One region of the Pedobacter lusitanus genome, then DNA from elsewhere that is predicted to be linked to it. Evidence: riboswitches for the same ligand, from Rfam matches in the RefSeq annotation. Region 1 holds a riboswitch; each other region holds the start of a gene.
The links. Region 1 has a riboswitch for S-adenosylmethionine ahead of PL_RS02710 (SusC/RagA family TonB-linked outer membrane protein). Riboswitches for the same ligand answer to the same signal wherever they lie in the genome.
Positions count from the first base shown of each region.

Region 2: it holds a riboswitch for S-adenosylmethionine, as region 1 does, so the genes downstream of both, PL_RS13080 (SusC/RagA family TonB-linked outer membrane protein) here and PL_RS02710 (SusC/RagA family TonB-linked outer membrane protein) in region 1, are expected to answer to the same signal.
Region 3: it holds a riboswitch for S-adenosylmethionine, as region 1 does, so the genes downstream of both, PL_RS03695 (O-acetylhomoserine aminocarboxypropyltransferase/cysteine synthase family protein) here and PL_RS02710 (SusC/RagA family TonB-linked outer membrane protein) in region 1, are expected to answer to the same signal.

Region 1 is NZ_CP157278.1:593,609-597,881, reverse strand. It holds gene PL_RS02710 (SusC/RagA family TonB-linked outer membrane protein) at 1-2,058, opposite strand, end outside; SAM riboswitch class I at 2,462-2,564, opposite strand; gene PL_RS02705 (TlpA disulfide reductase family protein) at 2,624-3,757, opposite strand; gene msrB (peptide-methionine (R)-S-oxide reductase MsrB) at 4,045-4,273, shown strand, end outside.
Region 2 is NZ_CP157278.1:3,071,002-3,075,274, forward strand. It holds gene PL_RS13075 (SusC/RagA family TonB-linked outer membrane protein) at 1-651, opposite strand, end outside; SAM riboswitch class I at 1,079-1,187, shown strand; gene PL_RS13080 (SusC/RagA family TonB-linked outer membrane protein) at 1,501-4,273, shown strand, end outside.
Region 3 is NZ_CP157278.1:816,573-820,845, forward strand. It holds gene idi (isopentenyl-diphosphate Delta-isomerase) at 1-11, opposite strand, end outside; gene PL_RS03685 (lipocalin family protein) at 175-654, opposite strand; gene PL_RS03690 (trans-sulfuration enzyme family protein) at 719-1,825, shown strand; SAM riboswitch class I at 1,990-2,102, shown strand; gene PL_RS03695 (O-acetylhomoserine aminocarboxypropyltransferase/cysteine synthase family protein) at 2,355-3,665, shown strand; gene PL_RS03700 (homoserine O-acetyltransferase family protein) at 3,699-4,273, shown strand, end outside.

The sequences.
Region 1 (4,273 bases):
CAGGGTGCCGCTTTGTGTAAAATATGTGCCATTGGTAAAGCCTGTGACAGAATTAAATACAGGATCAAGACTGTAAGGGCCTATATTCACCAATCCGGTTTTGGATACAGCTCCTCTGATTTTCAGATAATTGATATACCTGGTTTCCTTTAACTGCGGGAATGCATCTGATACAACAAATGATAAGTCTGCAGAAGGGTAGAAAAACGATCTGTTTTCCTGACTTAACAGTGATGTCCAATCGTTTCTTCCGCTGAGGTGAAGATAAAGGTAATCTTTGTAACCAATTGTGGCATCGGCCCATAAGCCATATAATTTACTCTTATAATTACCTTCTGAAGCATCGGCCACTCCTGTACGGTTACCTACATTGTAAAGGCCTGGAATAATAAGTCCGTTAGCTCCAACACCTACATCTTTAGATGTTTTATTGACAGAAGATGCACCCAGAATTAAATTGAGGGAGAAGTCCTTAATGTCCTTTTTGATATTGACCAGGAAATCATTGCTGAATCTTGAAGTTTGATTGGCATCATCTGATACAGTTCCTGCAAAATTTGTTTTACCTAATGATTGTGAATAATCGGTATATATACCTATAGCATTACTTGTTTTTTGAGTATAGTAACGATTCGACAGACCAGCTCTGTAGGTGAAGTTTAACCATGGGAGCGGAGTCCATTTCAATTCTACTTTTCCCGTTAGATAGGAGTTTTTGGATTTCTGACGGTTATTGGCAGCATCCCAGTAAGGACTCAGGTAAAAAGGGCTGTAAAAGCCATCAAGAGTTGCATATTTATTATTCTGCCAGTCCTTGTAATCCAGTATTGGGATATTTGCCGGAACGTTAATCAGATCTGCATATACAGTAGAGGTAGCGCTGGTAATATCATAATTATTCTCTACATAGTTGGCCGAATAATCTATATTGAATGTAGGAATGATTTTTCTGGTTCCGTTAAACCTCAGTGATGTTCTGGTATATTTATCGCCAGGTGTTGTTCCTCTGCCATTCAGGTATTGAGCAGCAACATAAGTAGTTGATTTGGTATCTCCCGAAGAGACCGAGAAATCAGTCTGATTGCTCAGGCCGGTTTGCCAGAAATCATTTCTGTCTGTTCTTGGGGAATAAAGAGCCTGCTGCTGCTCTCCGTTGGCCAGCGGGAATCCAAGTGGTCTTAAACTACCATCAAATGCAGGACCATATTGCTGATTCTCGGTAGGACTGAAAATCTGGGCGTCAGCTGTTGACCCGGCACCAAATCTGGTTTGGAGTTTAGGGAAGAAACTGACTTTTTCCAGAGTTGTGGTATTGGAGAAACGGATAAGTGGTTTTCCGTCCTTGCCTTTTTTAGTTGTGATCAGTAAAACTCCATTAGAGGCTTCAGAGCCATATAGGGTAGCTCCGGCAGCTCCGTTTAATACAGAAATTTCATCTACATCTTCGGGGTTCAGGTTACCAAGTATGGAACTGGGAACAACAACGTTGTCCACAACGACAAGTGCTGTATTATCACCCGTAAGAGAGCGGTTACCTCTTAATACTAACCTGTAATTTGGATTTACACCACTTGTAATCGCATTTGCCTGTAAGCCGGCAATCTTACCGACCAGTCCCCCGGCAATTGTAGGGGATTTGCCGCTGGTTAGCTCTTCGCTATTAATCCTGGTTGCCGTATAACCCTGCTCTTTAGGTTTACGAAGGATACCTCCGGCCGAAACTACGACTTCGTTGAGGTTGTTATCATCAGGAACCAGGCTAACGTCAATGGTAGTTTTTCCGTTTAGTTTGTATCCATATCTTTTAAAACCTATAAAACTGATAATCAGTATATCCGAAGGTTCTGATCTTTTGATAGTGAATGTGAACCTTCCATTTGCAGCTGTTGTAGCTCCCAGATTGGTGTTTTTTAATTTTATACTTACTCCGGGTAAGGGTAAGCCATCCTCCTGCGAGGTTATTATTCCGGTGATTGTTTTTTCTTGTTGTGCCTCTGCAATAGTTGTTGTAGCAAGTATAAACAGGAATATAAAAAGTTTAAGTAGAGTCTTTCTCATTGCATAGTGTTAGTAAAGTTTGGGGTGTAGTCTTCCAGGTCGTTTATTGAACTAAATGACTTTATTGATAAACTGAAATGTTAATTTGTTATGCTAACCCCAACAATGACGAGCTGAAGGCACATCAATGAAATTCTCTCCATACAGGGGTATGGAATATGTATTTATAATTTTCATTATATTTGTTTTGGTGGTTAAACATTAATTCGCATTTATGGTCACGTAACCGTGGTATATCACTTTCATAAGGAGCGGGCTCTAACCGCTCCTTATTGTTTTACGGTATCGTTTTTTTGAAATTTTAAGAATTGTAATTTATTGCATAATACTCCTTTCTGAAAGGGTGAATAATATTAACTGATTTTTCAGGCAGGGGATGAATTCTCCATCGAAAGGGTATTCATACTTATCTTTATTACTTGCGCAATAATAAGGAATTAGCACCTTGTCGCGGACAGGTTGCTAAGACATCGATGGGCCTTTCCCTCCGTCTTTCTTGATAAGAATTATAATTTTAAGAACTGATTGTACGTAATAAATATTTATTTACGAACGGTATAAATAGCTATTTGGATTTTGCATCAAAAATTTCTGCAAGTTTGTTATGCAGAGCTTCTTCTCTTAATCCTTTTGCGATAATTTTGCCGGAAGGATCAATCAGGAAGTTTGATGGTATAGATCTGATTCCATATAATTTTGCCACAGCATTATCCCAGAATTTCAGATCGGAAACCTGCGTCCAGGCTAGTTTATCATCTTCAATAGCTTTTAGCCATGCCGCTTTTTTTCCTGGCTGGTCCAGTGAAACACCCAGCACAGTAAATCCTTTGTCTTTATACTGGTTGTAAGCACTAACTACATTGGGGTTTTCCTGTCTGCAGGGACCACACCATGATGCCCAGAAGTCTACCAATACGTACTTCCCTTTGAAGTCTGATAATTTCACTGGTTTATCGTTAACATCATTCTGCGTGAAGTCTATAGCCTGCAATCCGACTTTTGTCTTTTTTGCTGCCTCAAAGTAGCCTGCTATGCTTTTTCCGGTACTGGTCTCTCTGACTTTTGGTGAAAGAGCCTGAAACAGTTGTTCTGCATCAGAGTGAACTTTGTCATTTGTAGCTAACTGAGACAGCACTACAATACTTATGTATGAATCCGGGTTATTACGTGCGTAATCAAGATAAATAGGGGTTAGTCCTGCTGAAATATTTTCATAACGCTTTTCAAAACTATCTATAAAAGCTTTATCTTTTTTCTGTTCGGGAGTGAATTTAGCATATTCAGCATTGAGTATGTCAATCTGATCCTGAACTGTTTTTGACTGGGATTTGAGTTTGCTGTTGTCTCTATTGATCAATGAACCGTTTATTGTGGCTTTTTTTAGTGAGTCAGTTGCAGCTACTTCAATGTTGCCTGATTCCAGATAAAAGGGAAGTGCATCACTTTTAACTCCCTTTACATTTGATTTTTTGTATAAAACACCTCTGGCTGGATCTTTAATTTTGCCATTGAAAGTAAATGTGCCTTTTGCTGCTATCGCAGAGTCCAGAACACTCTTTCCGTCTGCAATGTAGTTCAGGAAAATTTTATCCCCTGGCTGCAGGCTTTTAATTTCTCCTTTTATGCTAAATGGTTGTTGAGCAAACAGGGCAAATGGGAGCAGGGCTCCGGCGGCAAGTAGTGTAGTTTTTTTTATCATAGGTAATATTTTTAGGTGGTTCATCAGCAAAGGTAAATAAATACTATAAAATTAGTATACTTTATTTTGATATTTCTTTTTTTAAGTAATTTGACCTGGATTGTCCCGTAATTAGAAATAAAATAATTAACTGACAGTAAGTTACGATTGTTTTTATTCTTTTAAAAACCAGGGCAATCAGATCTGACGTAGGTTTAGTTAGCTATCAGTTAAGCATATCAAAAGATATTTTTAACTGACTTGTAAGGTTCTGTGTTTTTTAACGACTAAAAGATAAAAGAAGATTTATGAAAACTATATTAAACTCCATGGTGCTTTTATTGTTGTTTTTCTCTGGCTACAGTCAAAATAAAACCACAAAAAACCCTTATTATTCCAGAACAGATACCACTGTATTAAAGGTAAGTAACACCGTATGGAAAAAGATTCTTCCGGCCGAGCTTTATGCGGTTGCCAGGACGGGGGCTACCCAGCAGGCTTTTACCGGCAGTCTCTGGAATTCGGAACGTAAAGGAA
Region 2 (4,273 bases), 2.5 Mb from region 1:
GTCATCAGGGTTGATATCTGATGCTGCATTACCATAGTCATAACCAGCACGACCTGAATTCTGATCTGCTGTATTAGAACTTGCATTTGATACAGGAACACCATCAATTACGAATAATGCCTGGTTATTACCAGTAATAGATTTTGCACCACGGATAACAATATTCGTTGACCCACCCATGGCATTGCTACGTTTAATATCTAAACCTGCAACTTTACCACCTAATGAGTTTACAAGATTAATATCTCTTGTTCTGGTGATTTCCTCAGCTTTCAATTCCTGAGCAGCAAATGGCAGCTCATTCTTTTTACGGGCAATACCCATTGCGGTAACAACAACCTGCTCCAGCTGTTTTGAATCTTCAGCTAAAGATACGTTAACAACATTTGAAGCTGGAATAGTTACACTTTGTGTAACATAACCAATGTAAGAAACATCAATTGTGGTTGATTCTTTCGGAACGGCAATGGAAAACTGACCTTTGGTGGAGGTCATAGCTCCTTGTTTTGCTCCTTTAACACGGACTGTAACTCCTGGGAGTGGTAACCCATCTGACTTTGAGGTGATGGTCCCCGTTACGGTCTTATCTTGCGCATTTACTTGTATAGCAAACAGCAAAAAGACACAAAAAAATAGTAGTCTTTTTTTCATAAAAGTTTAGGTTTTAATAGTGATTCGTCCGAAAGATAAAATAATTTAGCAGTCAAAAAAAATAATTTTAAATTATTTTAACACAAAAGTTACATACTGACTACAAAAAAAACACCCCCATTATTTGCTAAAAATTATGTTTTTCATTAAAAAACATTGAAAATTATATGAAAAACGCAATAAAGTAAAAATCCATCACCAATAATCAGCTGCCATTTTAACCTTTTGTCCCTCAAAAGAGAAATACTCCCGATCTATAAGAATATTTACACACTTCAGACTAATCGTTCTCAGAATTATAAATCAGAAAGAAAAAACAGGACGTTTTTGTCTGATAAATCTCAGAAAACACAGGCAACAAAATAAATACTATAGATTTAGTAGTTTATTTATATATTTGCCCGTGATTTAGTTGTTCATTGATTTTTACTTATCCAGAAAGACAGAGGGAAAGGCCCGATGAAGTCTTAGCAACCTATACACCAGTTTTGTAAAAGGTGCTAACTCCTATCCACATTAAGCGGAAAAGATAAGTGACATATATACCATTATAAGACAATGGTTTAAGTCATCTGTTTCCTCAATCATTTCTGATATTAAGAATCTATAAAGGATACTGATTCATAAATAATGATTAATTAAACACAACAATTGTATAATTCGATGAAAACACCGCTTAACATTCTCTTCGGGAGCAATCCTGCTCCATTGCATCCTATATATGCAGCCTCATGGCTATATGCAGAAAATCTGCATTTGTTAATCCCATTCAAATAAGCACTGACAAAGTCAGTAACACAAACACACCCAATTATTAATCCGGAATATAATTCCGCTATTCAGTTAAATATGTATAAAACTTACAAATACTTATTTGGGATCATCCTATCCTTTATAATCATACAGACCGCTGCAGCTCAATCAGCTAAAATCTCTGGCGTAGTCACCGAGAAATCCAACGGACAACCTTTGCCAGGGGTAAGTATCCTTGTAAAGGGGACAAATATCGGTACACAGACAGATGGAAATGGTAAATTCAGCATCACTGCCAAACCGAATGATATACTAAAAATTGTATCCATAGGCTTTAATAGTCAGGAACTTAAAATAACCACAACAAATGCACTCACTGTACAACTGGAAGAATCATCCAATGCATTAAGCGAAATTGTTGTAACCGCACTGAATATTCCGAAAGAAAAGAAATCTTTAGGTTATTCGGTTCAGGAATTAAAGTCAAAGGATCTTTCTGAAGCAAAAGAGACTAATCTGCTCAATGCTTTATCCGGAAAGGTAGCCGGTGTACAGATAACAAACAGTCAGGGCGACATGGGGTCTTCCAGAATCATTATTCGTGGAGAGACTTCCATTTCAGGTAACAATCAACCCCTGTTTGTGATTGACGGAGTACCGGTAGATAATACACAAAATCTGGGCAATGGCGGATCACGTGATTTTGCCAATACAATATCAGACATCAATTCTGAAGATATTGAATCCATGAGTGTATTAAAAGGACCTAATGCTGCCGCACTTTATGGCTCAAGAGCCGCCGCAGGTGTAGTCTTAATTACAACAAAAAAAGGCAAAAACTCACAGGGTTTAGGCATCAGCGTGAATTCAAATGCAACATTTTCAACTTTACTAACTATACCATCTTATCAGAATTCATTTGGACAGGGTGCTAACGGCCAGTTCAGTTATGTAGATGGTAAAGGTGGTGGTGTTAATGATGGTGTAGATGAGAGCTGGGGTCCAAGACTGGACGGGCGTTTAATCCCGCAGTTTAATTCTAATGGTACTCCGGTGCCATTCATTGCACATCCAAACAATGTACGTGACTTCTTTAATACCGGACGCACCCTGAACAATGGAATCTCCATTTCAGGATCAGGAGAGAAATATAACTTACGTTTTTCTTATAACAACCTTGATCAGACTGGTGTTATTCCAAACTCATCACAATCAAAAAACTCTTTCCTTTTAAATGCTACTTATAAAATAACACCAAAACTGACTTTCAATGCATTAGCCAATTATGTAAACAGCAGTGCAGCAAACCTACCGGGTTCTGGTGGAAAAAGAGCCAGCAGTACGATGCTGCAATTCACCTGGTTTGGCCGTCAGGTTGATGTAGATAAATTAAAGACCTATCAGGATGCCAACGGGAATAATATTAACTGGAATAACAGCTATTACAGTAATCCATATTTTGTTGCTTACGAGAATACGGTAAGTCAGGTTCGTAACCGGCTGATTGGAAGCGCTGAATTAAACTATAAAATAATCGATGGTTTGTCAGCAAATTTCAGAACCGGGAATGACTACTATACTGACCGCAGAAAAATCAGGATTGCTTATGGAACCAATGGAACTCCATTCGGATCTTATGAAGAAGATGCCTATACTTTTAGCGAAAACAATACCGAAGGAAGACTGGATTTCAATAAAAAGCTGAATTCAGATTTTAATCTTGATCTTTTATTGGGAGGGAATATCCGTACCACCACTTTTGAAAACAATAACCAGAAAGCTCCTAAGCTGGCAGTTAATAACCTTTATACCTTAAGTAACTCCCGCGATCCGCTGATCTCTTCTAACGAATACAGCAAACAACGGGTATACAGTACATTCGGTTCTGCTCAGCTTGGTTTCAGAAATTATGCCTACTTAAATGTAACGGCAAGAAACGACTGGTCTTCTACCCTGCCTCCGCAAAACCGTTCATATTTCTATCCTTCAGTCAATGCGAGTTTAATTCTTACTGAAGCCTTCGACATTAAGAGTGATGTTCTAAACTTTGCAAAACTTCGTGGCGGATGGTCTAAAGTAGGTAAAGACGCCAGCCCTTACCAATTATTCAACAATTATCAGTTTACTGCGCCATTTGATAGTAATCCGCAGCAAAATCTCAATAAAGTAGATCTGAATCCCGAACTAAAGCCAGAAACTACCAAATCTACCGAAGCAGGTCTTGAACTGGGCTTTTTCAAAAACAGAGTACGTTTTGACTTCAGTTTATATAATACAAACAGTATCAACCAGATCTTAAGTCTGGACGTGAGTCCAACTACCGGATATCTTAAGAAACTTGTTAATGGTGGTACGATTAACAACAAAGGAATCGAGGCTCAACTAGGTATAACACCAATCAAAACAAAGGACTTTACCTGGGATATCAATGTTAATTATTCGATGAATCGCAGTAAGGTAAAAGACCTTTATCAGAAGGTACAAAGCTATGAACTCGGATCAGACGGATCTGTTCAGATTCTGGCAACTGTAGGACAGCCATATGGAACAATTTTCGGTACAGCTTATGAAAGAAATGCAGCCGGAGATATTATTATTGGCGCAGACGGAACACCACAGGCAAGTCCTACTAAAAAAATCCTTGGAAAGTATACACCAGACTGGCTGGGTGGTATTAACAATACATTTACTTATAAAAGGATCAGTTTAAGTGTATTGGTTGATGCACATATTGGTGGAAAAATTTACTCAGGAACCAACAGTACCGGAACTTACACAGGAGTATTAGCCTCTACCCTTCCGGGACGTGGTGCTGAAAACGGAGGGATAACTTATTATAAAAATGCCGCTGGCAAAGCAGTACAGATTA
Region 3 (4,273 bases), 220 kb from region 1:
TATTCTGTCATATTCTTTATTTCAGCAAGGCTGATTCAGCTTTAAATCCAGCATCTGAAGTTCCGGTGTCAAAGATAAAAATTAAAAAGAAGCAACAGCACGATTTTTTTGACATAAAAAAAGCTGCCTCTTTTAATCAGAGGCAGCCTGGATGGTGTTGGTTTGATGTAAAATCTATTTCATTGCTTTGGTGAAATTCAATATAATGTAAGCAGGATTTTTTCCATAATCCACAGGCGATTTTAGTACCAGATTATCTCCTGTTGCCTGAGAAAGAATCAGTCTGTAGCCTTCAGTTACATTCTTCGCTTTATCTCCCTCATATAATTTTTTGAATTGAAAAGTCTGGTCTGCAGTACTTACTGACCAAAAAATACTTTGTGTTCTGGTAGGACAATCTGCAGTTCCCGGAAGCAAATATGTTCCATTTCCACTATTTGTTAATTTCCATGTACTACCGATAAAACATTTGTAAGAAGCTTCATTAAAGAGAGATTTCACATTCATTGCTGGTACGCCATCAAAAGTGATGTCATTTAATACCCAGTTTCCAGACACATTTCCTCTTTTCATAGCACCCTTAGGTGTATTACAACTTTGTAAAACCATCAATGAACTACATAAAATGGCTGCTATAACTAATATTCTTTTCATATCTTGTATTTTCGAAAACAGCTTACATAAATCCTGCCAAAAATTACCCGAAAATTAAAATTCTATGCAGACCGAAACGATTGCCATACATGCCGGAAACCTAACCCACAGTACCACAGGGGACGTAACACCACCTATCAGCCTCTCCACTACATTTTTCAGAGATGAAAATGGTGGCTACCCTGGCGGACATATGTATAGTCGTGTCAGCAATCCCAATCGTTCTGCACTCGAAAAAGTTATGGCTGATCTGGAAAAAGGCACAGATGCCTGTGCATTTTCTTCTGGAAATACAGCCGGAATGACTGTTTTTCAGGCCTTACCTCCGGGTAGTCATATTATTGCACCTGATGATATGTACTGGGGTTTCAAAAAACAACTGCAGTCAATTTTTGAAGGTATTCTGACTATAGACTTTATTGACCTTACTCAACCTGACCTCATAGAGGAGCATATTAAAAGTAATACCGCAATGATATGGGTTGAAACACCTTCAAACCCACTGTTAAAAATTACAGATTTAACTGTTGTCTCTGCAATTGCTAAAAAACATAAGTTAACCCTGGCTTGTGACAGCACTTTTGCTTCACCTTGTTTCCAGAATCCTATTCTGCTGGGCGCAGATATAGTCATGCATTCTTCAACCAAATATATTGGCGGACATAGTGATGTACTGGGCGGTATTTTAGTCACAGCTGTTCAGGATGAATTATGGAGCAGAATCAGAAATATTCAGCAAATCGGAGGTGCTGTTCCCTCTCCTTTTGATTGTTTTCTTTTACTCAGAAGCATCAAAACATTACCATACAGAATGAAGGGGCATGCTGAAAACGCTATGGCACTCGCAAAGTATCTTTCTGTTCACCCAAAAATTGAAGCGGTATACTATCCCGGCCTGCCTTCGCATGCGCAACATGAGATTGCCACAAAACAGATGAGCGGTTTTGCCGGTATGCTATCTATTCTGGTTAAAGGAGATGCAAGAAAAGTAGTCAATCAGGTCAGATTATTTGCCCAGGCAACGAGCCTTGGCGGAGTTGAGAGCTTAATTGAACACCGCGCCTCTGTAGAAGGTCCTGACACCAAAACTCCACAGAATTTAATTCGGATATCCGTTGGACTGGAACATATTGATGACATTATTGCTGATATAGAGCAGGCTTTAGGCTAAAAAACGTCATTTAAAGCTCAAAGACAGCCTCCAATATTTAATTTAAGTCACTCACATACAGATTGTTGATTATTTTTCAGAATATTATTTTGGAAGTAATCACAATATCACTACATTTGTACCATATAGCGCAAGCTATTCAAGTCAACCCGGTAACTGGGTTTGATTTATAAAGAAGTGGCGAGAGACAGGCTCCGTGACCCACTGGCAACCCTCCCAAATGGAGAAGGTGCCAATTCCTGACCAGTCAGCATAGTGCTTTCTGGAAAGATAAATTAAGACAAAATGAAAACAAAATACCAACCATCGCAATCAGGCGAATCTGTTTTTTACACAATTGAGCATCTGCAGACTAATGCATGCATGTGTTGTTGCATCGGCTAAACAACAATCTTCCACGTAAAATTAATTTAGTTCAACCGGAAGGCCTCTTTTCAGAGGTATGCACTCCCTTATACGGATTTTGTACGCCATAAATCCCGTATCTGTCTGTAAACAATCCCTTTAATCAATTAAATCAAGCGCAATCATGTCAGCCAATTATAGATTCGAAACACTACAACTTCATGCAGGTCAGGAAATTGACCCGACTACCGGTTCAAGAGCTGTACCTATTTATCAAACTACTTCTTATGGATTCAAAAGTGCCGAACACGGGGCAAATCTTTTTGCTTTAAAAGAATTCGGTAATATTTATACCCGCTTAATGAACCCGACAACTGATGTTTTCGAAAAACGGGTAGCTGCACTGGAAGGTGGTGTTGCGGGACTGGCGGTTGCCTCCGGACAGGCAGCTCAGTTTATCGCTTTAAACAATATACTGGAAGCGGGTGACAACTTTGTTTCTTCTCCTCACCTTTACGGCGGTAGTTATAATCAGTTTAAAGTAGCCTTCAAGCGCCTGGGTATAGAAGTAAGATTTGCAGATAGTGATGATACACAGGATTTTGAAGCTAAAATTGATAAAAACACAAAAGCTATTTACCTGGAAAGTATCGGAAATCCATCATTCAGTATTCCTGATTTTGAAAAACTATCCTTAATTGCACAAAAATATGATCTGCCCCTGATCGTAGATAATACATTTGGTGCTGCCGGTTATTTATTCAAACCATTGGAGCATGGTGCACATATTGTTGTTCAGTCTGCGACTAAATGGATTGGAGGACATGGAACGAGTATAGGTGGAGTAATAATCGATGGTGGAAACTATAACTGGGGAAATGGTAAATTCAAACAGTTTACCTCCCCTTCTGAGGGTTATCATGGTTTGGTATTCAACGATGTATTTGGTATCGGAAGCGACTTTGGAAATATACAGTTTATCATCCGCGCCAGAGTAGAAGGTTTAAGGGATTTTGGTCCTGCCATCGCTCCTTTTAACTCCTTTCTTCTGATACAAGGCCTGGAAACTTTATCCTTACGTGTACAAAGACATGTGGATAATGCGCTGGCACTGGCCACATGGCTTGAAAATCATGAGGCTGTAAATAAGGTTTCTTATCCGGGACTGGAAAGCAGCCCTTATCATCAGCATGCAAAAAAGTATCTTAAAAACGGATTTGGCGCCGTGCTTTCTTTCGAATTGCACGGAGGTAAAGAACAGGCCATTCAATTTGTAAATGAACTTCAGTTGGTTAGTCATCTGGCTAACGTCGGCGATGCCAAAACATTAATTATACAGCCTTCTGCCACTACGCATCAACAATTGAGTGATGAAGAACAGGCAGCTGCAGGTATTACACCGCAATTATTAAGAGTATCTGTAGGGATTGAACATATCGACGATATCAAAGCCGACTTCGAGCAGGCATTTGAAAAATTGTCCTCCGGAAAATAGAGATAAGCTTAAAAAAGATAGAAAAAAAGAATAATGTCATCAACACATATATATAACCACGCAAAGCAATTTAAACTGGAGAACGGGAAGAAACTGCGTGGATTACAAATCAGCTATCAGACTTTTGGTAAGCTAAATGCGAATAAGGATAATGTAATCTGGGCTTGTCATGCCTTAACAGCAAATGCGGATGTATTAGACTGGTGGAAAGGTTTATTCGGAGAGAAGAACCTCTTCAATCCGGAAGAACATTTTATTATCTGCGCAAACGTTATCGGCTCTCATTATGGCGGCACAAATCCGCTAAGTATTAATCCGGTAACCGGAAATCCATATTATTTATCATTTCCTGAGTTCACTATCAGAGATCTGGTTCATGGACATCAGCTGCTTGCAGCACATCTGGAAATTAAAAAAATCAAAGTACTGATTGGTGGATCATTAGGTGGCCAGCAAGCTGCTGAGTGGGCTATAACAGATGGTAGTAAAATTGAAAACCTGATTCTGGTTGCTACAAATGCTTTTCATTCACCATGGGGGATTGCTTTCAATGAAAGTCAGCGTCTGGCGATTACTACCGATCGTACTTTTTACGCACAAAAACCTGA